DNA from 3 places in the Pantoea sp. App145 genome. Region 2 is predicted to be linked to each of the others. Evidence: riboswitches for the same ligand, from Rfam matches in the RefSeq annotation. Region 2 holds a riboswitch; each other region holds the start of a gene.
The links. Region 2 has a riboswitch for thiamine pyrophosphate ahead of thiB (thiamine ABC transporter substrate binding subunit). Riboswitches for the same ligand answer to the same signal wherever they lie in the genome.

Region 1 (9,958 bases), on a different replicon from region 2:
ATTTCACCGTTATTGCTGACCATCGGCCCCTGCACGTTAATCACCTCACGTTTTTCCCCCTGAAAGAGCTCCCAGCCGGTCTGGCTTTCGCGACCGTAGCGCAGACAGGCATGATCCAGCAAATCTTCTGGGCGACGCGGGGCATCGGCCCCTTGCAGGTAGCTGGGGCTGGCGCAGATCACCCGGCGGAACTCCCCCAGTTTTTTGGCGATCAGCGTTGAGTCGGGCAATGTGCCGATACGAATCGCCATATCGAAGCCTTCGCCAATCATATCGACATACCGGTCCGCCAGTTCGACCTGGAATTGCAGCGCCGGATGCAGGCTGAGAAATTCAGCGATAAACGGCGACAGATGGCTGATGCCGAACGACATCGGCACGCTGAGACGAAAACTGCCCTGTAAAACCTGGCGGCGTCCTGACACGGCCAGCTCTGCCTCCTGAACATCATCAAGAATGCGTTGTGCATGGCGGGCAAACAGTTGGCCGTTATCCGTCACTGACAACTTACGCGTGTTGCGATTGAGCAGGCGTGCGCCGAGTGTTTCTTCCAGCGCGGCGATGCGGCGGCTGACATATTGTTTGGAAAGCAGCAGCTGTTCTGCGGCGGCGGTGAAGTTGCCGGCTTTAATCACGGCGACATAAATGCGGAGGTCGTCTATCTGCATATTGTCCACTTATTTGTGACGGTCATTGTCAATGCAACACATTGTTGGGCGATTCAGTTTACGTATACTGAGTCACATCAGGAAGCAATATCGTCTTCCGCCAACAAATTTGAGGAGCAGACCATGATTGAACAAAGACTGTCAGCCCAGCGCGGCCTCGGTGACCACGGCTGGTTGAACTCACGCCACACGTTTTCTTTTGCCAACTACTGGGATCCGAAACAAACCGGTTTCTCCGATTTGCTGGTGATTAACGATGACCGTGTCGCACCGGGACGGGGTTTTGGCGCTCATCCGCACAGCAACATGGAGATCATCTCCTATGTGCTGGAAGGGGCACTGGAGCATAAAGATTCCATGGGCACCGGTTCGGTGATTGTCCCCGGTGATGTACAGCTGATGAGTGCCGGAAGCGGCGTAACGCACAGCGAGTTCAACCACTCGAAAGCGGAAAACGTCCATTTCCTGCAAATCTGGATTGTCCCGGCAGAACGCGGTACGCAGCCAGGTTACCAGCAGGTATCGGTGGCAGAAAGCGACAAACGTGGTCAGCTGCGTCTGATTGTTTCACCGCAGGGTGATGAAGGTTCACTGAGCGTGCGTCAGGACATCCGAATCTATGCCGGATTGTTTAACGGTGCAGAGCAGCAGACCTTTGCGCTGGATGCCGATCGCTACGCCTACATCCATGTGGCACGCGGCAGCATTGAGGTGAACGGTGTGGTGTTCAACGAAGGCGACGGTGCGCGTGTACGTAACGAAACCGCGCTGCAATTCACCAACGGAAAAGACGCGGAAGTGCTGTTGTTTGACCTGCGTCCGCTGGAAGTGAATCATCCGCAGCGTTAATAAGTAGAAGAGGGGAGGCGTGAGTGCCTCCCTTTAGTGGTAGCAGCAAATCCATTACCATCCCCGCGACGTCCTGCCCTTTCACGGGCGTAAGACACACCACAAAATAATCACGCCAAATACGCACACCAGGATGGCGGAAATCACTGAATCAGCACACATAATTTTCCTGCCAGACGTTGTTTCTATTAATCCAGATCTCGAGAGCATACCAGGCAATCGTGGAGAAAAGCGCATGATCCTGAAACAGGAGATTTTGATCGGTTAGGCTTTGTTGCGGTGCTGATGCTTGACGAAGTCAGACGACTACAATACAAATAGACGCGTCGGGGGAGTCTCGCCAGAGAGACTGAGAGGCTAAAAGCGCATTGCGCGGCTTAGCGACCCTTTGAACCTGACCCAGTTGATACTGGCGTAGGAAGACTGACAACCTGCATCGCAGGCTGTCTGGCAGCGGGGCGTTTCCGTGCAACGTATGCTATTTCCCTTCTCCTGTATCCGGGTCTCAGTGCAATGACTGAGAGGCCGATATGCAATCTCCTGTTTCTTTTCCGGAATGTCCGTTATGAATCGCTGGTCGGTGATTGGCGGCGGTGTGACGGGCCTGTGCGTGGCGACCCTGTTAGCGGAACGCGGTGAACAGACCGAAGTGATTGTCGATGCGAATCGCACTCCGGCATCCTGGTTCGCGGGCGGAATGCTTGCGCCCTGGTGTGAAGCCGAAAGTGCGCCGCGTGCGGTGATTGATCTTGGTCAGCATGCTGCTGCGTGGTGGCAGCAACGGGTCAGCAGCGTCGAACATCAGGGTACGCTGGTGGTGGCACCCGTGCGTGATAACCAGGAGCTGAACCGTTTTGCCCGCATGACGGAACAGCATCAATGGGTGGATCCGGCCGCAGTGGAACCGGCACTGGCCGGTCGTTTCGCGCGGGGTTTATTTTTCTCCCAGGAAGCCCATCTTGATCCGCGTCTGGCGCTGGCTGAGATGCGTGAAAAATTACAGCAGCGTGGGGTGACGTTTCACAGCGGCAAAGCCTCCGGGCAAGTGATTGATTGCCGCGGCATCCACGCTGCCTCTGAGCTGCCGCGTCTGCGCGCGGTACGCGGTGAAATGCTGATTTTGCACAGCGCAGAGGTGCAGTTCTCACGCCCGATTCGTCTGCTGCATCCGCGTTTTCCCTGCTATCTGGTGCCCCGCCGTGGCGGCCATTTTATGCTCGGTGCCACTATGGTGGAGAGCCATGATGCCAGCGCCATCAGCGCACGTGCCATGATGGAACTCCTCAGTGCGGCTTATACCCTTCATCCGGCGTTAGCCGAAGCCCGCATTATCGAAAACGCCAGCGGTCTGCGCCCGGCGTATCCGGCCAATCTGCCGGAAATCCACTATCAAAATGACACTTTTTATCTGAACGGCATGTATCGCCATGGTTTCCTGCTGGCACCGCTGATGGCGGAACAGCTGATGCAGCGTCTGTCTGAGGAACATCGTTATGAAAATCCAGCTTAATGGTCGCCAGGTGCTGACTGCCGCCAGCACCCTGAGCGAGTTGCTACGTGAGCAGCAAATTGATGCTGCCTGCGTTGCCACGGCGTTTAACGGCATGTTTGTGCCCAGAACACAGTACGACAGCCAGCTGCTGGAAGAAGGATGTCAGCTGGAAGTGTTATCACCGATGCAGGGAGGCTAAATCATGTTTTACGGCTTTGAACCACAATCACGTTTTTTACTGGGCACGGCAGGTTATCCCTCCCCGGCGATTCTGCAACAGGCGATTGTCGCCTCGGGCAGTGAAATCATCACCGTCAGCCTGCGGCGTGAAGGTGTCGCCGGTGCGGCATTTCGTGAATTGCTGGCGCAGCTGGATAGGCGCGTGCTGCCGAATACCGCCGGTTGCCATACGGTACAGGAGGCGGTGACCACCGCGCATATGGCGCGTGAATTATTTAACACGCCATGGATCAAGCTGGAGGTGATCGGCCATGCCGATACGCTGCAGCCGGATCCTTTTGCGCTGGTAGAAGCGGCGCGCATTCTGTGCGCCGAGGGTTTCCAGGTCTTCCCCTATACCACGGAAGACCTGATTGTCGGCGAAAAACTGCTGGAAGCAGGCTGCGAAGTGCTGATGCCGTGGGGCGCGCCCATCGGTTCCGGTCAGGGGCTGCGCAATATTGATGGCTTGCGGGCGATGCGTGCCTGGTTTACCGATATCCCGCTGATTATTGACGCGGGCATTGGTGCACCATCACAGGCAGCGCAGGCGATGGAGCTGGGTTTTGATGCTGTTTTGCTGAATACCGCGGTGGCGAAAGCGGGCGATCCGGTGCTGATGGCGACGGCGTTCCGCCAGGCCATTGAGGCCGGGAAAGCGGCGTGCGACGGCGGGCTGATGGAAAAACGCGATATGGCGGTGCCTTCGACCCCGGTTTTTGGTCTGGCGAATCTTTGCTGAGGAGAGTCCCTATGGATCGCTATCAACGTCAGACGATGTTGCCGGAGATTGGTGAGCAGGGTCAGCAGCGGCTGGCCGGGGCGCGGGTGCTGGTGGTGGGGGCAGGTGGATTGGGTTCGACGCTGCTGCCGCTGCTGGTGGGCGCGGGCGTGGGTTTTATCCGCCTGTATGACGACGATACGGTGGCGCTGCATAATCTGCATCGGCAGACGTTGTTTGATATGCAGGATGTGCAGCAATCGAAAGTCGCCAGCGCCCAGCGTGCGCTGCTGCGGCGAAATCCACAGGTGCAGGTGGAACCGGTGCCGCAGCCGCTGACGGCCAGCAATGTGCAGCAGGCACTCAGCAACATCGATCTGGTTATCGATGCGGCAGATAACTTTGCCGTCACTTATCAGTTATCGGATGCCTGTTATCCGGCGGGGATACCGCTGATCAGCGCTTCGGTCCTGGGGCGTCAGGGCTATGTGGGGGGATTCTGCGGCGCAGCCCCCAGCTATCGTGCGGTGTTCCCGCAGTTACCCACCAGCGCCGCGAACTGCAATACCGCCGGGGTGATGGGGCCAGCAGTGGCGACACTGGGCGCGATGCAGGCGCAAATGGCGCTGAGCGTATTGCTTGGCCTGCAACCTTCACCGCTCGGTTGTCTGGTGAACTGTGATTTTGTGCACTGGCACTTTCGCCAGTTCCGTTTTGATCGGGCTGCGGAGCCGGATCAACCCTGGGTGCCGTTTATTGATACGCAGCTCCTCACGGCGGAGGACTGCATAGTAGAACTGCGCAGCCGCGAAGAAGCACCGGTCAGTGTGGCGGCATGTGCGCAGCGCATCCTGCCGCAACAGCTTGACGCATGGCAACCCCCGCAAGACCGGCGCATTGTACTGGTCTGCGCCAGCGGTATTCGTGCGGCGCAGGCCGCCACGACGCTGGCGCAGCGCGGTTGTGCGCAGCTGGCCATTCTGGCAGCGAATCGATCATGAGCCAGGATATCACGCTGCACGATCTTGGCTTTAGCTGGGGAGCACAGCCGCTGTGCCAGCAGCTGAATCTGCGGCTGCGTGGCGGTAAAACCACGGTGATGCTGGGACGCAGTGGCATCGGTAAAAGCACGCTGCTGCGGCTGGTGGCGGGCTTGCTCCAGCCACAGCAGGGGCGCATTAGTGGCGTTGCGGCCAGTGTGGCCTGGATGGGGCAACAGGATTTGCTTTTTCCGTGGTTATCGGTGCTGGACAACGTGATGCTGGCGGCGCGTCTGAAAGGCGACAAACCCGAACCGGAGCGGGCACGGCATCTGCTGGAGCAGGTGAAACTGGTGCAGGTCGCCAATGCCCGGCCTGATACCCTGTCGGGCGGCATGCGTCAGCGCGTGGCTTTGGCTCGCACCCTTTACGCGCAACGGGATGTGGTGCTGATGGATGAACCTTTTGCCACCCTTGACGTGATGACCAAACTCAGCTTGCAAACCCTGACGGCGACCCTGTTACAAGGCAAAACCGTGCTGCTGGTGACGCACGATCCGCTGGAAGCCTGCCGCATGGCCGATGACATTCTGCTGCTCAGTGGGCAGCCGTTGCATATTGAACGCTGGTCGGTGCCAGACGGGCAGGTACCTCGTCCGATTGACGATCCCGGCCTGTTGCTGGCGCAGGGCCATCTTTTTACCCGATTGAATCAAGATGAAAAAGAATCTGTTTAGCGCCGTTTATCTGCTGGCAGTGTTGCTGTGCGGCTGGTTGCTGGCGCTGCGCAGCGGTGTGCCCAAATTTCTGCTGCCTTCACCTGAGGCGGTGCTGGAAGCCCTGTGGGTACACCGTCAACTGTTATGGCATCACATGCTGTACACGCTGGCGGAGATTGTGCTGGCGTTGCTGCTGGGCGTCGGTGCGGGGGTGGTATTGGCGGTGCTGATGGCTGCCAGCACGACATTGCGCCGTTTGTTATTTCCACTGGTCACTGCCAGCCAGGCGATTCCGGTGTTTGCGCTGGCTCCGTTGCTGGTGCTGTGGCTGGGGTTTGGCATCGCGTCCAAAGTGGTGGTGGCGGCGTTGATCCTGTTCTTCCCGCTGTGCCTGTCGTTGTTTGACGGCTTGTGTCGCACCCCGCCGGGCTGGCTGGAGCTGGCACAGACCCTCAACTCATCGCGTTTTCGTCTCTTCTGGCAGGTACGCTGGCCAGCCGCGCTGCCGCAGTTCTTTTCCGGCCTGCAGATGGCGGTGGTGCTGGCACCGATTGGTGTGGTGATTGGCGAATGGGTTGGCGCGAGCGAAGGACTGGGCTACCTGATGATGCAGTCCAATGCCCGGCTGGAAACCGCCACCAGCTTTGCCGCGTTGTTGTTGTTACTGATTCTGGCGTTGTTGCTGTCCGGTAGCGTCGCCCTGATGCGCAAGAAAACTCTCTGGCACTTAACCTAAGGATGCACTTTGAACACCCTACGTACTGCGATCACCGCCTTGCTGTTGCTGGCAACCACCAGCGTCGCCCAGGCCAATGAAAAGGTTCGTCTGCTGCTCGATTGGTTTGTGAACCCTAACCATGCGGCCATTTTTGCCGCGCAATACAGCGGCGCGTTTAAAAAAGAAGGGTTGGATGTGGAGATGATCGCCCCCGCTGATTCGGCTTCCGTACCCTTGCTGCTGGCGGCGGGCAAGGCTGATCTTGCTATCAGCTATCAACCGCAGCTGTACACGCTGGTGGATAAAGACGTGCCGGTCATCCGCGTGGGTACGCTGATCAATCAGCCGCTGAATACCCTGACCACGGTGTCCCCGGACATTCACTCGCTGAAGGATTTTGCCGGAAAATCGCTCGGTTATGCCATTCCGGGGTTTGAGGATGTGGCAATTCGCAACATGCTGAAATCCCAGGGTGTTGATGCGGACTCGGTCAAACTGATTAACCTGAATATGGATGCGGAGTCTGCGCTACTGACGCACAAAATTGATGGGGCGATGACGGTGTATCGCAACTATGAGTTGCTCGACCTGAAAAATAAGGGCGCGAATCCGGTGGTATTTAAGCCGGAAGATTTTGGTGTCCCGGCTTACGACGAATTGATCATCCTGGCAAACCAGAAAACGGCGGCGCAGGACAAACGCATCCCAGCCTTTTTACGCGGTCTGGATGCCGGTGTCGCCTGGCTGCGTGCCCATCCGCAACAGGCCTGGCAGGCCTTTATTAAGCAATATCCTGAGCTGAACACACCGCTTAATCATCAGGCGTGGCAGGCAACGTTGCCGTATTTCGCCAGCCATAGCGCAACGCTCGATACGCAACGCTATCAGGCTTTTGCCGCCTATATGAAAGCCAATGGCTTAATCCAGCAGGTGGCTCCGATGGCAAGGTATTCGTTGCCATAACCTGTTGCTGACTCCCTGGGCGGCGGTAAAATCGCCGCCTTTTTTGCATTGCGTGCGGCGCAGAGGCTGAACGGGGGCGGAATTCGGATAATACTGGAATTGTGTGACTGTCATCACTGATAGCCGCGCGCTAAAATACGCCTTTATCTTTCAGAAAAAGGTTTTTCGTCACGATGCTCTCACGTTACACGCTGGCTGGCCTGATGGCCGCAACATTGCTTACCGGTTGTGCCCGTCATGCTGCTGATACTACGGCTGCTGTCACCGCTGCCACCCCGGCTCCGATTGAGAACGACAACATGGCATCGCCGTTTGATCAAGGCCCGACGGTAATCAATATCACTCACGAAGTCACGCGTACCGATGACGGCTCTGCCATCTATGTAACGGTGGATGGCCAGGATGCGGGTCTGCTGACGAAAGGCGAAGAAAAGCAGGTTCATGTTGCGGCGGGTAAACATAAGGTAGGTGGCTACGTTCAGACGCTGTTTGGCTTTGGCCGCGTGACCATCCAGTCAGTAGACGTCACCACGGACACTAACGGCCCGAAAAATGTGGTGTATTCTGTGTCCAAACAGAAACCCGCGTTCAGCGAAACTGCGGCCAGCAAACCGAATAATTCCTGATTTCAACAAACTTAGCTGGGCGTCGTAGCGGCGCGATTTATCGAGCCGCTTTGAAATGCGACTCAGTTACGGCTGAAGACTAATTTTAGCCCGGCAATGGCAAAGCAACAGGCCAGCAGCGCATCCAGTCCGCGTCTGATTTTGCGATAGAACGTCGCCATCGGCGCGGTGGAAAACAGCAGCGCGTATCCACAGAAAACCATCACGCAAATTCCAGCGCATCCGGCGATGATCATCGGCAGGGTTGATGCAGCCGCTTCTGGCTTCAGCGCCACTGACATAATTGCTACCCAGGTCAGAATCGCTTTTGGATTGCCCACATGCATCAGCAAACCCTGGCGAAACATTCTGCCGTACTGCGCTGGCGTGCCACTGTGCTGCGCAAATTCCGGTGCATCTGGTTTACGCAAAGCCGATCTGCCTGCTTTACTCGCCAGCCACAACAGATACAGGCCACCACCGATTTTTAATACCACCAGCAGTTGAGCAAAGGTTGCCAGAACTGTAAGAACGCCGCAGGCTGCCAGCAATGCCCATAGCATCGAACCGCCAATCACCCCACCCGCCAGTGCCAGCGCAGAACCGCGCCCTTGCTTCATCGCCGTACCCATAATCGCCATGTTGCTCGGACCGGGGCTGGCCGTGGCAACAAAATAGGTGGTGTAGATCAAAATCAGTTCGTGAGAAAGCGCCATAATTTCCTCTGTGGCCGAATAAGTCCAGATTTAGGGTTATATCGTCAGACGCGACATTTTTCCATGCCGGATCTGTTAATTAGGTGTTAATTCGCTATGCTGTGATTCCACTTAACCAGGGTGCCAGGAAGGAGAGGGACTGTGAATCTGAGCCAGCGCGAGCATATCGCCAACGTGGTCACCAGCGTCGAAAAGGCGGTAGCCACAAATGTGCTGAATCCGCAGGATGATGCGGTACATGCTTCCTGGTTACGTTGTGTCACACGGCACGGTCTGGATCCTGGCCGAATGCAGGAGGCACGCATCTTACCGGCCCATCAGTTGCGCGAGCACTGCCAGCAACTGGAAGAACTACGTTTTGTGGCGCAGCATGGTTTACAAAGGCTATATCAGCAGATTGCCCCTGCCGGTTATATTCTGCTACTGGCAGATGCGCAGGGCGTGGCGGTGGACTATCTCGGTGATACCCACGCAGAAATTAGCCTGCGTCGCGCCGGATTGTTCCTCGGGGCGCAGTGGTCAGAAGCGCTTTCCGGCACCTGCGCCGTCGGCACCGCCCTCGCAACGGGGGAGGCCATCACCATCCATCAAACCGAACATTTTGACGCCACCCATATCCCCCTGACCTGTAGCGCGGTGCCGCTGTTTGATTCACAGGGCGAACTACAGGCGGTGCTGGATATTTCTGCGCTCACCTCCCCACAGCCACGTACCAGCCAGCATCTGGTGATGCAGCTGGCACGGCAACAGGCACAGCAAATCGAGAACGCCTGGCTGTTGCATCGTCATCGTCACGATTGGGTGCTGAAACTCAGCCGTAATCCGGCATGGGCGGATGTGCAGCCAGAATTCTTACTGGCGTTTGACGGCAACGGCCAGCTGGTGGGACTGAATCCAGCGGCCCGACGCTGGCTGGGAGCCACGCAGCTACCATCTGGATTATCGGTTTCGGCGTTATTTGATCTTTCGCTGGAGCAATTGTTGCAGGCGCAGCAACTGGAAGATATTCACGGACCACAACGTTTCTATGCGCAAACCCTCGCACCCGTACGGGTAGCCGCTTCCTCCCCGGCAGCGAAGAGTGTGACGATAGCGCCTGAACTGGCGGCGTTAACCGGTGGCGATGCGCAACTGGCGCAGCAATTACGTCGCGCAACGCGTCTGGTGGACGCCCCGCTGCATGTGCTGGTACAGGGGGAGACCGGCAGCGGGAAAGAGTATTTTGCCCGTGCCTTTCATCAGGCCAGCGCCCGCCGCCACGGCCCGTTTATCGCGGTGAACTGCGCGGCAATTCCGTCGAGCCTGATT
Region 2 (9,958 bases):
CTGGTGCAGTTCGCGTTTCGGGAAGCCTTTCACGCCGTTACGGGTGTTGCGGAACAGCACGCGGCTGGTGCCGTGGCGGTCCATCAACATCGAGATCAGTTCTTTACGTGCATCTTCTTTGCCATCGCGGTCGCTGTTCGCCACCTGCAACAACGGTTCGATATCCTGCTCACCGACCAGATCGTTAATCAGGTTCATCTCATCTTTGGAGATGGATTTGTCGGCCAGCAGCGTGCTGACCGCATCCGCCACCGGACGGTAGTGCTGCTGCTCAGCGACAAACTGGCTGAAATCGTGGAAGCGATTGGGATCGAGCAGGCGCAGACGGGCAAAGTGACTTTCCAGGCCGAGCTGCTCCGGCGTGGCAGTCAGCAGCAATACGCCCGGGGTTTGTTCCGCCAGTTGTTCAATCACCTGATATTCGCGGCTTGGTGCATCTTCGCTCCAAACCAGATGGTGCGCTTCATCCACCACCAGCAAATCCCAGGCGGCATCGGCCAACTGTTCCAGACGCTGCTTGTTACGGCGCACAAAATCGAGGGAGCAGATGATCAGTTGTTCGGTATCGAACGGGTTATCGCTGTCATGCTGGGCTTCGGTGTAGCGGCCGTCATCAAACAGCGCAAAGCGCAGATTGAAGCGACGCAACATTTCCACCAGCCACTGATGTTGCAGGGTTTCCGGCACCACAATCAGCACGCGCTCTGCCCGGCCTGCCAGCAGTTGTTGCTGGATGATCATCCCGGCTTCGATGGTTTTACCGAGGCCTACTTCGTCGGCCAGCAGTACGCGAGGGGCGTGGCGACGGCCGACATCGTGCGCAATGTGCAGCTGATGCGGGATCAGGTTAGTACGCATGCCGCGCAGGCCGCTGGTGGGCAGGTTGTACTGCTCACTCTGATATTTACGGGCGCGGAAGCGCAGCGCAAAGCGGTCCATACGGTCCAGCTGACCGGCGAACAGACGGTCCTGCGGTTTGCTGAACACCAGTTTGCTGTCGAGCATCACCTCGCGCATCACCACGTTAGCTTCTTCGGTATCGAGGCGTGTGCCGATGTAGGTGATTAAATCGTTTTCGTTGCGAACTTCGTCAACGCGCATCTGCCAGCCTTCGTGGCTGGTGACGGTATCACCCGGATTGAAGATAACGCGGGTAACGGGAGAATCGTTACGGGCATACAGGCGGTTTTCGCCGGTTGCCGGAAACATCAGGGTGATCATGCGCGTATCCAGCGCAACTACCGTGCCCAGTCCCAGTTCACTTTCCGTATCACTTATCCAGCGTTGACCCAGTGTAAAAACCATATATTTTTTGCTCGACTCTCTGTCATGTCATGAAGATGTGCACCCGCTCTCAGGCAAAGCACTCCCGCCAAACAAGATGGGTTTGGGAAGGTATCGATGCGGTGAGATTCAGGAAGGGCGCTATGGTACTGGATGACAGGGATTTCGTCACCTGTCAAAAAAGCCCCAACTGCCCGGTAATCAGTGTAGCAAAATCATCGCCGACGAAGGGTAAAATGCCTTCAGCCACCGGTTGTAGCTGCTTTGACACATAGTGATCATAGTCGAGTGGTGTGCTGCGCGCTTCCAGTGGCTCCGGGCCTGCGGTGGCGATGACATAGCGGATGGAGCCGCCATTTTGATACTGCAACGGACGTCCTAACTTGCGATTAACCTCATCGGCCTGCCGGGCGGCACGCACATGCGGTGGCACGTTACGTTCATAATCTTTTAGCGGGCGGCGCAGGCGTTTTTTATAGACCAGCAAATCATCAAGTTCACCTGCCAGCAACTGTGCCACGGTATCGCGAATATAATCCTGCCAGGGTTCACCACGAAAAATGCGGCCATACAGCGTTTGCTGAAACTGCTGTGCCAGCGGGGTCCAGTCGGTCCGCACCGATTCCAGCCCCTTAAACACCAGCCGTTCCGTTCCTGCAGAGCGAATCAATCCGGCATAGCGTTTTTTGCTGCCCTGTTCGGCGCCCCGAATGGTGGGCATTAGGAAACGGCTGAAATGGTTTTCGTACTCCAGCTCCAGCGCGCTGTCGAGAGCGTAGGTCTGCTGCAAATGGTTCTTCCACCAGCCATTGACATGATCGGCCAGCTGACGGCCAATCGCCGCCGCTTGTTCCTCGCTGTGCGCACCTTTCAGCCAGACAAAGGTGGAATCGGTATCGCCATAAATTACGTCGTAGCCCTCGGCCTCAATCAGCTCGCGCGTTTGCTGCATAATAGCGTGGCCGCGCAGGGTGATCGATGACGCGAGGCGCGGATCGAAAAAGCGGCAGGCGCTGGTGCCCAGCACACCGTAAAAAGCGTTCATGATAATTTTCAGCGCCTGCGACAGCGGCTTATTGTGCTGAAGCTTGGCCTGCTCGCGGCCCTGCCAGATCTGTTCAACAATGGCTGGCAGGCAGTGGGTTTGACGGGAAAAACGTGCGCCGCGAAAGCCGGGCACCGAGTCGGCATCATCCGGGTGTGCCAGTCCTTCCACCAGCCCGACCGGATCGATCAGGAAGGTACGGATAATTGACGGGTAGAGGCTTTTGTAATCCAGCACCAGCACCGAATCGTACAGCCCTGGGCGCGAGTCCATCACATAACCGCCGGGGCTGGCTTCGGGGGTGACTTCACCGAGATTAGGCGCAACGAATCCGGCGCGATGCATCCGCGGAATGTATAGATGGCCAAAAGCGGCCACCGAGCCGCCGTGGCGATCCACCGCCAGTCCGTTAACGGTGGCGCGTTCCAGCAGAAACGGCATGATGGCGGTATGCTGGAAAATGCGCGTTACCAGCTCGCAATCTTTCAGGTTATAGCGTGCCAGCGCGGGTTTATCATGAGCGAAGCGCCAGTTGATCTCCTCCATGCGCTGCCACGGATTGTCGATGGCTTTGCCTTCGCCCAGTAATTCACGCGACACCGCTTCGAGGCTGAAGGAGGGGAAATCCCAGAAGGCAGATTTTAACGCCTCAATACCATCAACAATCAGGCGACCGGTGGCCTGGGCGAAGAAGACGCCGGGTTTGAAACCGTGTTCGCGCCACTCCAGCGCTTGTTGCTGGCGGCCCAGGCGTAACGGGATACCGTAGCGATCGGCATGTTTTTGCAGCACGCGCAGATCGAACTGCACCAGGTTCCAGCCAATGATCACATCCGGTTCATGGCGGGCAAACCAGGCATTCAGCTGCTCCAGCAGCTTCGGGCGGCTCTCGACATAAATCAGTTCGAAATCAAGCGCGCTGGCATCGCCGTTCGGCGGGCCGAGCATAAACACCTGACGCTGACCACACCCCTCTAACCCGATGCAATACAGCTCGCCGTGCTCGGTGGTTTCAATATCCAGCGACACCCAGGAAAGCTGCGGGCGGTAGTCGGGATGGGGTTTAAGACGCGTATTCACCACACTGTCGCCACGTACATCGCCGCTGAACCACACCGGCGCGGTGATAAAGCGCTCCATCAGGTAGCGCTCCGGCGGGCGAATATCCGCTTCATAGACCGGGATGCCGTTTTCCCGCAGGCGTTTTTCCAGGTTTTGCAACTGGCGGTAGCTGCGGCAATAGAGGCCCAGCACCGGGCGGCGGCGGAAATCTTTCAGCGTCAGGGATTGCAGGCGGGTATGGCGCTCATCACGCAGCAGCGCTTCAATCCGGGGTTGAAACTCGCTCGGGACAAAAGCCACCGACTCCTGAGCAGGCAGAACCACGCGCTGTGCGCCCTGGTCGGTCGCCAGCCATAGCACCACTTCGCTGCCTGTGGGGGTGTCTCGCCAGTGTCGGGTAAGCAGAAATCCTGCGCGTGGATCGGTCACGGTAACTCCAGGTGTGAATACCCCTTAAGTGTATCATGGATGTTTATACAGTGTCTGTTGCTTGCTTAAACTGTCAGCATAACGTCAACATTGATGTACAAATCTTGCCTTGACGCTGTGGCGCTGGCTCTGGACAATCCAGCCTTCATATTCCGCAGAGGAAATTTATGGAAGCCTGGGTACAACATCTCTTTACGCAATCTCTGGAATGGGCACTGTTTGCTGTGGCGCTGGTGACCTTTCTGGAGTCACTGGCCTTCGTGGGATTGCTACTGCCGGGCACGGTTTTAATGGCGAGTCTCGGAGCACTGGTGGGCAGCGGCCAGATTGGTCTTTATCCCGCCTGGGCCGCCGGTCTGGTCGGATGCCTGATTGGTGACTGGGTGTCCTACGGCATTGGCTGGAGATTTCAGGGACCGCTGCATCGTTGGAAATATCTGCAAAAATACCGTGGGCTGCTGGATAAAACTGAGCATGCGCTGCATCAGCACAGCATGTTTACCATCCTGGTGGGCCGTTTTGTCGGGCCGACGCGTCCGCTGATCCCGCTGGCAGCGGGGATGCTGGAGCTACCGGTACGCAAGTTTCTGCCACCCAATATCATCGGTTGCATCCTGTGGCCGCCAGCCTACCTGATGCCAGGCATTCTGGCGGGGGTGGCGATTGATGTGCCCAAAGCGGCGCAAGGTGGCCACTTTACCTGGCTATTGTTGCTGGTGGCACTGCTGGTATGGCTGGGGTTCTGGCTGTGCTGGCGCTGGTGGCGTAGCGGTAAATCGGTCGACTGGGCAACGGCATATCTGCCTGCGGCGCGTCTGCGCTGGCTGGCTCCGTTAGCCGCGCTGATCGGGCTGGCGGCGTTTGTCGCGATTCAGTTCCATCCGATGATGCCTGTCTTCCGCCATCTGCTGTGGAAGGTATTCTTCTAACGCGTTGCCACTCCGAGGATGGCCGCCGCTGGACTACTGCCGTTAAGCAGGTCAGCGGTGTTGCCATCCCAGTACACCCGTCCATCGACCACCACCAGGCTGCGCGGCGCTATTTGCTGCGCATCTTCCAGGCTGTGCGACACCATCAGCAACGTGATATTGCGTGCTTCACACACGCTACGTACCAGTTGCAGCATCTCATTGCGCAGTGCCGGATCGAGTGCCGAGAAGGGTTCGTCCAGCAACAGAATCGGCTGATTACGCAGCAGGCAGCGTGCCAGCGCCACGCGTTGCCGCTGGCCGCCAGAAAGTTGTCCTGGCAGGCGGTCGAGCATCTCGCTGAGCCCGGTTTGTAAGGCGATGTCGTTCAGCTGCTGCTGCTGGTCGTGGCTGAGCTTCAGACCGGGATGCAGGCCCAGGCCCAGATTTTGCCGCACGGTCAGATGCGGAAACAGGTTGTTTTCCTGAAACAGCATTGATACCGGACGCGCGGCAGGCACGCTATGGGTATGATCCTCATCTTTCAGCAGCAGGGTGCCGCTGCTGACAGGCAGAAACCCGCCAATCAGACTGAGCAGGGTGCTTTTCCCGGCTCCGCTCGGGCCGAGAATCGCCAGCCGCTCGCCCGGTTTTGCGCTGAACTGAAAGCGCATCGGCAGATGCTGGTAGAGGTAAGTGAGGTTATTCAGTGTCAGCATGACGACCCGGTAATTTTTCCATCAGGGTAAACAGAAGCAGGCACAGCACCAGCAGCAACAGGGCGGTCACCGCGCCATCTGCGCCACGATAGGCACCAATTTGCTGGTACAGATAGAACGGCAGCGTACGGAAATCCGCGCTGCCAAATAATGCCACTACGCCAAAATCACCAATCGACAGCACGCAGGCAAATGCCAGCGCCTGTGCCAGTGGGCGTTTCAGCGCACGGAGTTCAATCAGACGCAGCCGGTTCAGCCCCTGCACCCCGAGCGAGGCGCATAGCTGATGGTAACGTGCGCTGAGATCGCGCATCGGGTTCTCCAGCACTTTCATGGCATAGGGAATGGCGATCAGCGCATTGGTGAAGATCACCAACCCATCGGCGGATTGCGGCAGGCCAACGGTGGCGTTGAAGAGCAGGAAAAAGCCGCTGGCCAGCACGATGCCTGGCATTGCCAGAATCAGCATGCCGCTGAGTTCCATCGCCTGTGCCGCCACGATTTTGTGGCGCAGACGCAGCTCACGGCTGCTCCACAACAGCATCACTGTCAGGATGACGCACAACACGCCAGCACCGATGGCAATACGCAATGAAGTAAAGGTGGCCTGCCATAAGGCCGGTTGCTGCATCGCTCCGGTCACGCCGCCGCGCAGACCATCAGCCACCACCGCCAGCAGCGGGGGGAGCAATAGCAGCAGGGCCATACCAATTAACAGGCTGTCGCTGATACGGGCGCGCCAGCTATCAGCGGGATCGCGCCAGCCGCGTATTTGCTGATGACCTGCGGGAATCGCTTTGCTGAAACGCTGACTCAGCAACACCAGCAGCAGGCAGCAACCGAGCTGAAGCAGTGCCAGCAGCGCCGCGCGTCCGGGGTCGTAGTCAAAATTCAGCGCCTGATAAATCGCCAGCTCCAGCGTGGTCGCCTGTGGGCCGCCGCCCAGCGCCAGCACGGTGGCAAAACTGGCAAAGCACAGCATAAAAATCAGGGCGGCAGTGGGGAAAATTTGCCGCCGCAGCCACGGCCACTCCAGCAGACGAAACAGATTCCAGCCGCGCAGACCGAGTTGCGCCGCCAGCTGGCGTTGTTCGCCGGGAATACTTTCCAGCGCCTGTAACAACATACGCGTCGCCAGCGGCAGATTGAAGAACACGTGCGCCAGCAGAATGCCTTGCAAGCCATAGGGCGAGAAATGCCAGGGGATCCCCAGCGCTGCGCACAGTTGTGCCAGCCAGCCGCTGCGGCCATAGACGCTCAGCAGGCCAAACACTGCCACCAACACCGGCAGTACCAGCGTCATGGCGCACAGGCGCAGCAACAGTTCACGACCAGGAAAGCGCCGCCGATAAAGGGCGCGCGCCAGTGGGATGGCCGGAAGGACCGAAAACAGCGCTGACAGCAGCGCCTGCCAGAAGGAGAAAGCCAGCACATGATGCAGATAGTCATCGCTGAGCAGGGCGCGCCAGTCGCCGATGGGCGCTGACATCAGCAGCGCGCCAAATGCCAGCAGCGCCACAGCACACAGCAGCAGCGCAGTGAAACTGCCGGGCAACAGCCAGCCGGGGATTAACGGCTGACGGCGCGTTGCCATGCACTGATCCACGCTTTGCTGTGGTCGGCAACTTCCGCCGGGCTATATTGCAGCGCCGTTTGCGGCACGTTGAGTGTTTGATAACCGGCAGGCAGATCGCTCTTGATCACCGGATACATCCAGTTGCCGGTCGGGATGGTCTGCTGGAAGGCCGGGGATACCATAAACTGCATGAATTCCTGCGCCAGCTGCGGTTGTTTGCTGCTGGCCAGCTGCGCCGCCACTTCAACCTGCAAATAATGGCCTTCGCTAAACGGCGCAGCGGCGTAATTTTCTTTCTTCTCTTCAATGATGTGATAAGCCGGGGAGGTGGTGTAACTCAGCACCAGATCGCCTTCACCCTTCAGGAACAACCCATAGGCTTCACTCCAGCCTTTGGTGACGGTGACGGTTTTCTGCGCCAGCTTCTGCCAGGCATCCGGCGCTTTGTCGCCATAGACTTTCTGCATCCACAGCAGCAGGCCGAGGCCTGGGGTGCTGGTGCGCGGATCTTCATAGATAACGCGCCATTTTTCCGGGCTTTCGACCAGTTCCTTCAGGCTTTTCGGTGGGTTTTTCAGTTTGTTTTTATCGTAGACGAAGGCGAAGTAACCGTAGTCGAACGGGATAAAGGTATCGTTATGCCAGCCACCTGGCAGCTGGAGCGCGTGGGTATCTACCTGGCTTTTGGCAAACAGCCCGGTTTTTTCTGCGGCCTGCACCAGGTTGTTATCCAGCCCCAGCACGATATCCGCTTTGCTGTTTTTACCTTCCATCCGCACGCGGTTAAGCAGCGAGACGCCATCTTCCAGCGCCACGTATTTCAGCTCGCAGCCGCACTGGGCTTCAAAGGCTTTTTTCACCGCTGGGCCTGGGCCCCAGTCAGCAGAGAATGAATCGTAGGTGTAGACGGTAAGTACCGGTTTGGCAGCCAGCACCGGGGCAGAAACCAGCAACAGCACAGGCAGAACTTTGTTTAACACTTTGCGCTCCTTGAGGAGAAGATAAGGTTGAGTCGCAAAGGATCTGAGCGGTGAGGCATCTCAAATCCCTACGCCGGTATTAACCGGATCAGGTTCGACGGGTCTCTCTCAGCCCCTGTAATGCAGGGCACCCCGTTGAGAACGGCACATTCTAGACATTTCCAGGTCAGGGCGAAAGGATCACAGTTCCGGCGGGGCAAACCAGGCGGATTTGAAGTCAAACCAGCCGAGCGTATTCATGCGTACGCCACGCATACTGCGCTGCCCTTCCAGCAACAACCAGTGGTGAAACAACGGGTGCAAATAGTCACTATCCACCAGTTGCTTACTCCATTCTGCGAGCGGCAGCGTTTTTTCGCGCCAGTGGGTGGCGGCATTTTCCCAGTCAATCGGGATACACTGCTGCATCAGCGGCAATTCGTACAGCTGAGCGAACAGCGAGTAGTCGAGCGGCAGGGTGAAGTTGACGCTGCCGAGCCAGATGTCGCTCTCGCCTTCGCCGTTAAACCATGCTTCGTAGCTCAGCTCACGGGTAATCAGCTCCACACCCTGTTGCGCCAGCAGTGGGCGTAGGGCATTGGCGATACCTTCGTGTTCCACATGGTGGCTATACCAGCTGATGGTGAGCTGCTTCAGGTTGTCCGGCTTGCTGACCGCCGTCAGATCGCGGCGATGATGCCAGCGCGGTAATAAACCATAAGCCGGGAACCAGTAGCGCTGATAACCGATACCCGCATTATTCAGCAGGGCGATAGGATTGAGCAGGTAGCTGACCCAGCGGCGGAAATGCGCATCCCGGCCTTGTTCCGAACGCCGGTCATACAGCAGAAAATAGCAGCCTTCTTCCAGACGACTCTCTTCCGATTTCTCATCAGCGGTTTCGCCTTGTAACTTCACCCCGGCATACACCAGCTCATCACTGATCTCCGGCAGTACCCAGATGGAGACATCATCAATTAACGCGCGATAACCGAAGTAGTCGTCAAAGGCGGCGATTTTCAGCTGACTTTGTTGGTTGCGCACCACGCTGTAGGGACCGGTGCCGATCGGCTGGCGCGCGAAACCTCGCAGGGTCTGCCATTCACGCGGCAGGATCATCGCGCTGACGCTGCCAAGCAGCCACGGTAGCCAGTTGTCGGGCTGAGTCAGCTGAATATCCAGCGTCCAGGGGGCCGGGGAGTGCAGTTGTGCGATATGGGAGAACAGTGGCTGACTGCGCAGACGCTCCAGCGAGCTGATGACGTCTTCCATCTCCAGTTCACGGCCATGATGAAAGCGAATGGCCGGACGCAGGAAGAAGCGCCAGTGCAGCAGTGAGGTTTGTTGCCAGTGATGGGCGATATCCGGTTCGATTTCCCCCTTTTCCTCATTTATGCGTGTCAGACCGCTGAAAATCTGTCGTGCCAGATGGGTTTCCGAACGCCGCAGCGGTGAACCCGGCAGCAAATTCGGCAACGGGCGATAGTAAAGCACGCGCAGAATATGTTTGCCCTGACGAAAGCTGCGGCCCAGATGCGCGGCAATCATCTGACGAACCTGGTTTTTGTCACCCACCAGCTGCACTAACTGGTCGATACGATCCTGCTCCAGCAAATCCTCCGCACGCTGCTGCTGTAACGCCAGCCCGGTGTAGCAGAAGCTCAGCGTGGAGCGTTTACCGCGGCCCGCTTCCGCCTGCCAGATGAGCCAGCCTGCATCCTGCATGGCATTCAGCAGGTTACGCATATGGCGGCGCGAGCAGTGCAGCAGCTCCGCCAGCTCGCTCAGGGTGGTTTCCTGATCCTGGCCCTGGCAGCTTTGCCACAGGCGGATAAATTGCTGTTGCAGTCGTGAAGAGGACATAAAAGGGGAACTCCAGCGCATAATCGCTCAGTTTTTTCTGCCCTATATTAGAGGCATAGTAGACCTCATTGGAAGAGCGGGAGGCATTCAGTCATGAATGGCGCTCTGACAGT
Region 3 (9,958 bases), 500 kb from region 2:
GGAGTGGAGCTGCACCCTACCAGGAGGGCACCACATAACAGAGCGCAGACGCGCTGATGTAAAAGGTTCAGCATGGCAGGCTCCGGCAACAAAAAGGGGCGATGCCGCCCCTCTTTTAAAGCTATACCGCGTCGCGGAAACTTATTTAACAGCGTCTTTCAGCGCTTTACCAGAGACGAACGCCGGTACGTTTGCCGCAGCGATTTTGATCTCTTTGCCAGTCTGCGGGTTGCGACCGGTACGCTCAGCGCGGTGGTTCACTTTAAAAGTACCAAAACCAACCAGTTGTACAGCATCACCATCTTTCAGAGACTCAGTGATCGCAGCCAGAGTAGATTCCAGTGCAGTTTTAGCCTGGGTTTTTGACAGGTCTGCTTTTTCCGCGATCACATCAATCAGTTGAGTCTTGTTCATAAGTTATCCTTAAAGTGTATTTATCGCTTGCTAAGCAACGAGTGCGAGGGAAAAGCCATATTCTGGCACTCTTCAGCCTGCACGCACCGATAGCCACAATTTTCAGCCCCCCAAATGTAGACCAGACAGGGGGCTGATGTGAAGCCTCCAGGCGCGCTAATTCGGGCCTGAAGTCACGTTTTCTCGCCTTATTGCTGAAAAATTATACCGATGTTACTGATTCCCGCTTCGCGCAGGTCAGAACGTAACCCTTTAATTAGTTCAAGGTCGCGCTCTTCGCACTCTGCCAGCAGGCGAAAAATCTCCCACTGCAGATCCCATTCGTCAATAATTGCCTGGTTTTCGCGCAGCTCTTCATCGCTCATTTCGCGTCCAGCCTGGGTCATTTCGAGAATCGCCACGGTAGTGATCGACGTCCGGCTGACCTCAATGGCATGCTCAAGGGTTTCCCCACTCAGCTGCGCATGCAGTACTTCGCTCAATGCCACACAGGCATCAATCGCCGGATGCACACCGTAGATGTCAAAATCATCACCATTAGGGATTGCCGCTTCCAGTTTCTCCAGCTGGCTGTCGAAATTGATTTTGGCGTCTTTGACCGTCAGGCTTTCCCAGACGAGATCGAGCATGCGGCGATAAAGCTGCGGATCTGCGAATTCGGTCTGCTGACAGAAGGCCCAGTAGTTGGGGAACATGCGTTCACACAGACAGGCCATAAAGGTGACGTGCTGCCAGCTTTCCAGCTTCGCCAGACGTAAATGGACGGGGTTCTGTAACATCAAACTTGCTCTCAATAATTTAGCTGGCGGCAGTGTACCGCAAAAGCCGCGCGCAAACAGCGTCAACGCGCATTTTGCCTGCGCAGAAAGGCCGGACGGCCGGAAGCAACCGCATCCGCCCAGCGCGTCGGCTCAGGTAAACGATAGCCTGCGGTACAGTTTTCCACCCATTGCAGGGCGCTATCGGTGCTGACACGATGGCCGGTGGAGATAAACAGCGGATTGCAGCGCGCCTTGCTACGCCACACCCAGCCAATCTGCTCATCCTGATCCATCAATGGCTGACGGCTGCCTGGAGCCTCTTCCAGCGCCTCAACATGCCCGCATAAACGCCGCTTCGCTACGCCGATGGTGGGCACATCCACCAGCAAGCCGAAATGCGCGGCAACGCCGAGCCGACGCGGATGCGAGATACCGTGACCATCGACAAATAACAGATCGGGCTGATGAGTGAGTTGCTGCCAGGCCGCCAGCAGGGCGGGCACTTCGCGAAAGGAGAGAAAACCGGGGATATACGGCATGGTGGTACTGATGCGGGCAATCTGATGCTCCACCAGCTGTAGCGAGGGGTACTCCAGAATCACCAGGGCGGCGCGTGTGACCTCACCGCCCTGTTCAAAGCCCACATCGGCACCGGCAATCCAGCGGGGCGGCAGCACCTCAAAATCATCCTGCCGCACCACATCAGCCGCACGCTGTTGCTGTTCCCTGCGTAGCGCCGCTAAATCCATGGTTAACCCTGATGGTAAGGACGGGACAGACGATGCACCGCCTCAACAAAGGCACCGGCGTGCTCCGGCGGCACATCCTGATGGATACCGTGACCCAGGTTGAAGACGTGGCCTTCCCCGGCACCAAATCCTTCAAGAATGCCCGCCACTTCCTGCTCAATACGGGCCGGAGGCGCATACAACATGGACGGATCCATATTGCCTTGCAACGCCACTTTATGACCAACGCGACGACGCGCATCAGCAATATCCGTGGTCCAGTCCAGCCCCAGCGCATCGCAACCGGTTTCTGCCATCGCTTCCAGCCACTGCCCGCCACCTTTGGTGAACAGGGTGATTGGCACGCGGCGGCCTTCGTTTTCATGAAGCACGCTATCGACAATCTTGTGCATGTAGTAAAGCGAGAATTCACGGTAGTCACGGCCGGTCAGCACGCCACCCCAGGTGTCGAATACCATGATCGACTGGGCACCCGCTTTGATCTGCGCGTTCAAATAGAGGATCACGCTGTCTGCCAGTTTATCCAGCAACATATGCAGCGTCTGCGGCTCGGCGTACATCATCTTTTTGATTTTGGTGAACGCCTTGCTGCTGCCGCCTTCGACCATATAGGTCGCCAGCGTCCACGGGCTACCGGAAAAGCCGATCAACGGGACTTCGCCTTTCAGGTTGTGGCGGATGGTACGCACAGCGTTCATCACGTAACCCAGCTCCTGCTCCGGATCGGGCACCGGCAGTTTATCGACATCCGCCCGGCAGGTAATGGGGTGAGAGAAACGCGGGCCTTCACCGGTTTCAAAATACAGGCCCAGCCCCATCGCATCGGGGATGGTGAGGATATCGCTGAAGAGGATGGCCGCATCCAGCGCGTAACGACGCAGCGGTTGCAACGTGACTTCGCACGCCAGCTCAGCATTTTTACACAGCGACATAAAATCACCGGCCTCGGCACGAGTGGCTTTATACTCCGGCAGATAACGCCCGGCTTGTCGCATCATCCATACCGGGGTGATATCCACCGGCTGACGTAACAGGGCACGCAGATAACGATCGTTCTTCAGTTCACTCATAATTGGCTCTCTCACTTGCAGGGCGCCAGTGTAGCATTTTCATATCGCGCTGGCGCGACACTGGGCAACGGTATCTTCAATCAAACGTCGCGCAACGGTGCCGGGCGGGGGTAATAATGGCAGGGCATCGTAGCGGAACCAGCCCGCATCCAGCAGCTCTTTGCCGTCATGTTGCAAATCACCGCCGTCATATTCCGCCATATACGCCATCATCAGCGAATGGGGGAACGGCCACGGTTGTGAGGTCACGTAACGCACGTTTTTCACCCGTACATTACTTTCTTCCATCACTTCACGAGCCACCGCCTGTTCGAGGGTTTCGCCCACTTCGACAAATCCGGCCAGCACGGTATAAACGTTGTTGCGATGCTTCGCATGGTTTGCCAGCAAAATCTCATCACCACGGCGGATGGCGACAATGATGCAGGGGGCGATTTGCGGGTAATAGCGCTCGCGACAATGGCCGCACAGGCAGGCGAATTCACGTTTGCTTAAATGCATCTCGTGGCCGCAATAGCCGCACCAGCGATGGGAACGATAGAACTCCGCCAGTTGTACGCCGCGCCCGGCAAGCTGGAACAGGCCAACGTCCTCATCAATCAGCTGGCGTACTGACCCCATGTTATCGGGTCGTGATTCACGCACCAGCCAGACATTTTCGCCCTGCCATTCGCCAATCACCATACCGCTGCTGCCCGCCAGGCCAAATTGTTGCGCCGTGCCATGCGGCAACTCCCCCTGCGGTAGCCAAAGTTTTTGTTCATGGCTGACAATCCACCAGCCAGCGTCTACGCTTGAGATCTCACGTTGCATTTAAATCGTCATCCTTAGCGTCTATTCGCAGAATGAACAACTATAACCCACATGGAGCCTCGTATGCTTACTCAGTTAGATGACCTGACCGAGCGTGTAGGCAGCGGTAACGAACTTGTCGATTCATGGTTACGCGCACGTCGTCAGCTGTTGGTTAACTATTATCAGTTGATTGGCATGAAGCCAAAAAAAGACGCGTTAAGCGCCCTCGATGAGCAGGCGCTGGATGCATTTTGCCACAACCTGGTGGATTATCTTTCGGTTGGTCACTTCAGTATTTATGAGCGGATTATCAATGAGATGCAGGGCGACAGCCCCCTGATTGCCGCCGCACAGATTTACCCGTTACTGGAGGCGAATACCGAACGAATGATGCAGCTGTATGATGGTCATCTGCAACAGGCCATCACTGACGACAACTGTGTCACTTTCCAGCAGGCGCTGTCTGAAGTAGGAGAAGTGCTGGAGTCGCGTTTCACGCTGGAAGACAAGCTGGTGCGTCTGGCGTGGGATAATCAGCTGGCACGCCCACGGGTAGCGAATGACAGCCCTGTCGCTCGCCAGGCTTAAATCGCCACTTGTAAAAAACTTGTTATTCGCAAAAAGCCCTTCTATGCTGAGTGGGCTTTTTTGTTTTGCGGTTTACCACACCAGCCGCAAATATTTTCTTGTCGGAGTGCCCATTGGGGCTGAGACCGTTAATTCGGGATCCGCGGAACCTGATCAGGTTAGTACCTGCGAAGGGAACAAGAGTAAACATCATCAGTACGATGCGTGCATCGTTTCTGTTACTCCTTCCGGACTCCGGACAAGCAACTTCCATCATTTACAGGAAAATTGCTATGTCTGTTGCAAAAACTTCTCGCCGTGAACAACGCGCCCAGGCGCAGGAATTTATCGATTCACTGCAAGGCACCGCTTTTCCCAACTCTCAACGTATCTGGATCACCGGCAACCGTGATGACATTCGCGTACCGATGCGCGAAATCCAGCTCAGCCCTACCCTGATCGGCGGCAGCAAAGATAACCCGCAGTATGAACCGAACGAACCGGTGCCGGTGTATGACACCGCCGGTGCCTATGGCGATCCATCGGCAACCATTGATGTGCACCAGGGGCTGGCAAAACTGCGTGCAGGCTGGATTGCCGAGCGTGGTGACAGTGAAACCATCGATCAACTGAGCTCCAGCTATACCCAGCAACGGCTGGCGGATGAAGGGCTGGATCATCTGCGGTTTGAACATCTGCCACAACCACGTCGTGCCAAAGCCGGCCATTGCGTGACCCAGTTACACTACGCACGCCAGGGCATCATTACACCGGAAATGGAGTTTATTGCGTTACGCGAAAACATGGGACGGGAGCGTATCCGGGGTGAGGTATTGTTGCAACAGCATCCGGGGTACAGCTTTGGGGCGCATCTGCCTGCCAATATCACCGCCGAATTTGTGCGTCAGGAAGTCGCTGAAGGGCGAGCCATCATTCCCTCCAATATCAACCATCCCGAATCCGAACCGATGATCATTGGCCGTAACTTTCTGGTGAAGGTGAATGCGAACATCGGCAACTCGGCCGTCAGTTCCTCGATTGAAGAAGAGGTGGAGAAGCTGGTGTGGTCAACCCGCTGGGGTGCCGACACCGTGATGGATCTCTCCACTGGCCGTTATATTCATGAAACGCGTGAATGGATTCTGCGCAACAGCCCGGTGCCGATTGGCACTGTACCGATTTATCAGGCGCTGGAGAAAGTGAACGGCGTGGCGGAGGATCTGAACTGGGAAATTTTCCGCGATACGTTGCTGGAACAGGCTGAACAGGGCGTAGACTACTTCACCATCCACGCTGGCGTGCTGCTGCGTTATGTCCCGATGACGGCGAAACGTTTGACTGGCATCGTTTCGCGTGGCGGTTCGATCATGGCGAAGTGGTGCCTGTCGCATCATCAGGAAAGCTTCCTGTATTTACACTTCCGCGAGATTTGTGAAATCTGTGCCGCTTACGATGTTGCGCTGTCGCTGGGCGATGGCTTGCGTCCGGGTTCGATTCAGGATGCCAACGATGAAGCGCAATTCGCTGAGCTGCACACCCTGGGCGAGCTGACGAAAATCGCCTGGGAATATGACGTGCAGGTGATGATCGAAGGCCCGGGCCACGTACCGATGCAGATGATTCGTCGCAATATGACCGAGCAGCTGGAACATTGCCACGAAGCCCCGTTCTACACGCTCGGCCCACTGACCACTGATATCGCCCCCGGTTATGACCATTTCACCTCTGGTATTGGTGCCGCGATGATTGGCTGGTTTGGCTGCGCGATGCTGTGCTACGTGACCCCGAAAGAGCATCTGGGATTACCGAATAAGGAAGATGTAAAACAAGGGCTGATTACTTATAAGATCGCCGCCCATGCGGCCGATCTGGCCAAAGGCCATCCGGGTGCCCAGATCCGTGATAACGCCATGTCCAAAGCACGTTTCGAGTTCCGTTGGGAAGATCAGTTCAACCTGGCGCTGGACCCGCACACTGCCCGCGCTTATCACGATGAAACGCTCCCGCAGGAATCGGGCAAAGTGGCGCATTTCTGTTCCATGTGTGGTCCAAAATTCTGTTCGATGAAAATCACCCAGGAAGTGCGCGACTTTGCCGCCCGTCAGCAGGCTGAAGCCCAGCCGATTGAAGTGGGTATGGCACAGATGTCAGACGCCTTCCGTAGCCGTGGTGGCGAGCTGTATCATGCTGCCGATGCTTTGAAAGAGGAAAAAGTATGACCACCCCATTTCCCAGTACCGCCCCGCGTTTAGGGCTTTATCCGGTTGTGGACAGTGTTGAGTGGATTGCCCGTTTACTGGAAGCGGGTGTACGCACCATTCAGCTACGAATTAAGGATTGCGAGGATCACGAAGTTGAGGACGCGGTGCGCGATGCCATCGCGCTCGGTAAGCAATATCGCGCCCGGTTATTTATCAATGATTACTGGAGATTGGCGATTCGCTATAACGCCTATGGCGTGCATCTGGGTCAGGAGGACCTGGATGTGGCCGATCTGGATGCTATTCGCCAGGCGGGTTTACGCCTTGGCTTATCCACCCATGACGATGCCGAGCTGGATCGTGCACTGGCTGTACGTCCCTCTTATATCGCGCTGGGGCATATCTTCCCAACGCAGACCAAAGAGATGCCGTCTGAGCCGCAGGGCATTACCGAGCTGAAACGTCATCTGGCGCGGCTGGAAGGCATTTCAACCGTGGCGATTGGCGGCATCTCGCTGGCACGCGCGCCTGAAGTGCTGGCAACGGGCGTGGGGAGCATCGCGGTCGTCAGTGCCATCACTCAGGCACAAGACTGGCGAGCCGCCACGCATGAGTTGCTTGCTCTGGCGGAGGTCCAGCCCACAGAATGATTGAGGCTGTAGCGGCGCGATTTATCGCGCCGCTACGAAAAGGTGATGTCGTCAATCCGCCAGCATTTCGGCACTACAGGCCAGTATCGCATGTTCCACCGCGGCCCCCACCAGCGCGATCGCCTGCTCAGTCGCCTCATTGATTGGCAATGCATAATTCAGACGCAGGCAGTTGCGATACTTACCTGAGGCCGAAAACAATGAACCCACCGCCACCTGAATTTTCGACTCTCGAAGTTCAGCATTCAGGCGTACGGCATCAAAGGCTTCAGGTAGTTCGATCCACATCAGGAAACTCCCCTGGGGGCGCGAGACGCAAATGCCACAGGGAAAATAGTGGCGGACCCAGCAGCTCAACGTCTCGTAATTGCGTTGATACACCTGACGCATGCGGCGCAGGTGCGGCAAGTAATGCCCCTGGCGAATAAACTCCGCCACCACATGCTGCGTCACGGTGGCCGATGAACCGGTGCTGATATATTTCATATGCAGCACGCGTTCACGGTAGCGCCCTGGCGCAACCCAGCCGACACGCAGGCCTGGTGACAATGTTTTGGAAAATGAACTACATAACAGCACGCGCCCATCCATATCCAGCGATTTAATGCTGATGGGACGGGGATATTCCCACGCCAGCTCACCATACACATCGTCTTCAATAATTGCGGCATCAAAGCGTTGCGCCAGCGTCAGCAGCGCACGTTTACGCGCTTCCGGCATGATAAAACCCAGTGGGTTATTACAATTGGGCACCACCACTACGGCTTTGATCGGCCACTGTTCAAACGCCAGTTCCAGCGCTTCGAGGCTGATGCCGGTCACCGAGTCGGTAGGGATCTCAATCACGCGGATGCCAAAACCACGCAATGTCTGCATGGTGCCGTGGAAAGTCGGTGATTCCACCGCAATGATGTCACCAGGCTGGCAAACGGCACGGATAGATACCGACAGCGCTTCATGGCAGCCGGTGGTGATCACGATATCATCAGCGGTAAGCTGGCAGCCGCTATCGATCGTCAGACGGGCGACCTGCTCGCGCAGCGCTGCGATGCCCAACAGGGAGTCATAATTCAGCAGGTTAATATCCTGCTTCTGCGCCATGCGAGCATGAATCTTCCATAACGGTTTAAGGGTGGGCTGTGTCAGATCCGGGATACCGCTGCCTAACTGAATGACGTCGCCCTCAATGCGGCTACTGAGCAGTTCCAGTACCGATTCCCACTGGGTGATTTCTACCGGCCGCTGGGCGGGGCGCGTGATTGCAGGAACAGGCGGCGTAGCTTTGCGGGTAGCAACGAAATAACCGGAACGCGGCTGCGGCACAATCAGCTGCTTCTCCTCCAGCACATGATAGGCCTGCTGAACGGTACTGATGCTGACGCCGTGTTCAATGCTTAGCGTACGCACCGACGGCAGTCGCTCACCGCTACGATACAGCCCCTGCTCAATGCGGTCAGAAAGCAGGCAAGCCAAATGTTGGTAACGCGTCATCGTATGCCTCACATGATTTTCAGCTGGAAGAAACCAGTACAGATGAGGTTAATTTTTACCATTCAGATCCATCACATTGCAATCTGTATGTTGAATAAATGTGTTTTTTGAATCTGTATTGAAACGATCGAAAACCGGACAATGCTTCTCAGACATCATACCGAGGGCAGGATAATGGAATTCGATCAAAACCGTGCGGCAAGACCCTTCAATATAACGTTGCTGGATATGTTGCGTGCACTGCGGCAACTGGTGAAGTCCTGGCGTTTACGCCGGGAAACCCGACGCATACTGTCGCACCTGAGCGATACGCAGCTGCGCGATATCGGCTTAACGCGCGGTGACATAGACCGCCGGAACTGAGAATACAGACGAAAAAAAACCCTGCCGAGGCAGGGTTTTTTATTAGCGAATCGAGTGATTACTCGTCGTCGCTACCGCCGAGACCGGCGTTCAGCAGTTCAGCCAGGCTTGCAGAGGCTTCATCCGCAGTAACCTGCGGTGCAACCTGCACTTCGCCTACCTGACGGCGACGCATACGATCCTGATGGTATGCGTAACCGGTACCGGCCGGGATCAGACGACCCACGATAACGTTCTCTTTCAGGCCACGCAGTTCGTCGCGTTTGCCCGCTACCGCAGCTTCGGTCAGGACACGTGTGGTCTCCTGGAACGATGCAGCAGAGATGAACGACTCGGTTGCCAGAGACGCTTTGGTGATACCCAGCAGGTCACGCATGTAGGTGGCGCCCAGTTTGCCATTCGCTTCCAGATCACGGTTAGAGATCTTGATGCGAGACACTTCGGCCTGCTCACCTTCCAGGAAGTCGGTGCTTCCTGCGCTGACGATGGTCGCTTTACGCAGCATCTGACGCACGATGACTTCAATGTGCTTATCGTTAATCTTAACGCCTTGCAGACGGTAAACTTCCTGCACTTCGTTAGTGATGTAACGGGTCACAGCATGAACGCCACGCAGACGCAGAATGTCGTGCGGAGACTCCGGACCGTCCGAAACCACGTCACCACGTTCTACGCGCTCACCTTCAAACACGTTGAGCTGACGCCATTTCGGAATCATCTCTTCGTACGGATCGCTGCCATCAACCGGGGTAATTACCAGACGACGCTTACCTTTGGTCTCTTTACCGAAGGAGATGATACCGCTGATCTCCGCCAGGATTGCTGGCTCTTTCGGACGACGCGCTTCGAACAGATCCGCAACGCGTGGCAGACCACCGGTGATGTCCTTGGTACCGC

Region 1: linked by a shared signal. The riboswitch ahead of RCF31_RS20035 (FAD-dependent oxidoreductase) and the one ahead of thiB (thiamine ABC transporter substrate binding subunit) in region 2 are both predicted to bind thiamine pyrophosphate.
Region 3: linked by a shared signal. The riboswitch ahead of thiC (phosphomethylpyrimidine synthase ThiC) and the one ahead of thiB (thiamine ABC transporter substrate binding subunit) in region 2 are both predicted to bind thiamine pyrophosphate.

The regions. Positions count from the first base shown of each region.
Region 1 is NZ_CP133291.1:23,367-33,324, forward strand. It holds gene RCF31_RS20025 (LysR family transcriptional regulator) at 1-668, opposite strand, end outside; gene RCF31_RS20030 (pirin family protein) at 792-1,517, shown strand; TPP riboswitch at 1,836-1,955, shown strand; gene RCF31_RS20035 (FAD-dependent oxidoreductase) at 2,083-3,027, shown strand; gene thiS (sulfur carrier protein ThiS) at 3,011-3,208, shown strand; gene RCF31_RS20045 (thiazole synthase) at 3,212-3,970, shown strand; gene RCF31_RS20050 (ThiF family adenylyltransferase) at 3,982-4,950, shown strand; gene RCF31_RS20055 (ABC transporter ATP-binding protein) at 4,947-5,666, shown strand; gene RCF31_RS20060 (ABC transporter permease) at 5,647-6,384, shown strand; gene RCF31_RS20065 (ABC transporter substrate-binding protein) at 6,394-7,329, shown strand; gene RCF31_RS20070 (hypothetical protein) at 7,503-7,955, shown strand; gene RCF31_RS20075 (LysE family translocator) at 8,018-8,650, opposite strand; gene RCF31_RS20080 (sigma-54-dependent Fis family transcriptional regulator) at 8,792-9,958, shown strand, end outside.
Region 2 is NZ_CP133290.1:2,061,210-2,071,167, reverse strand. It holds gene rapA (RNA polymerase-associated protein RapA) at 1-1,305, opposite strand, end outside; gene polB (DNA polymerase II) at 1,460-3,820, opposite strand; gene RCF31_RS09520 (DedA family protein) at 3,988-4,749, shown strand; gene thiQ (thiamine ABC transporter ATP-binding protein ThiQ) at 4,746-5,447, opposite strand; gene thiP (thiamine/thiamine pyrophosphate ABC transporter permease ThiP) at 5,431-7,041, opposite strand; gene thiB (thiamine ABC transporter substrate binding subunit) at 7,017-8,003, opposite strand; TPP riboswitch at 8,051-8,148, opposite strand; gene sgrR (HTH-type transcriptional regulator SgrR) at 8,184-9,845, opposite strand.
Region 3 is NZ_CP133290.1:2,562,348-2,572,305, forward strand. It holds gene RCF31_RS11700 (DUF1481 domain-containing protein) at 1-74, opposite strand, end outside; gene hupA (nucleoid-associated protein HU-alpha) at 142-414, opposite strand; gene RCF31_RS11710 (YjaG family protein) at 603-1,193, opposite strand; gene nfi (deoxyribonuclease V) at 1,256-1,924, opposite strand; gene hemE (uroporphyrinogen decarboxylase) at 1,927-2,994, opposite strand; gene nudC (NAD(+) diphosphatase) at 3,034-3,807, opposite strand; gene rsd (sigma D regulator) at 3,871-4,377, shown strand; TPP riboswitch at 4,470-4,570, shown strand; gene thiC (phosphomethylpyrimidine synthase ThiC) at 4,650-6,575, shown strand; gene thiE (thiamine phosphate synthase) at 6,572-7,207, shown strand; gene RCF31_RS11745 (PLP-dependent aminotransferase family protein) at 7,259-8,698, opposite strand; gene RCF31_RS11750 (DUF1127 domain-containing protein) at 8,873-9,061, shown strand; gene rpoC (DNA-directed RNA polymerase subunit beta') at 9,120-9,958, opposite strand, start outside.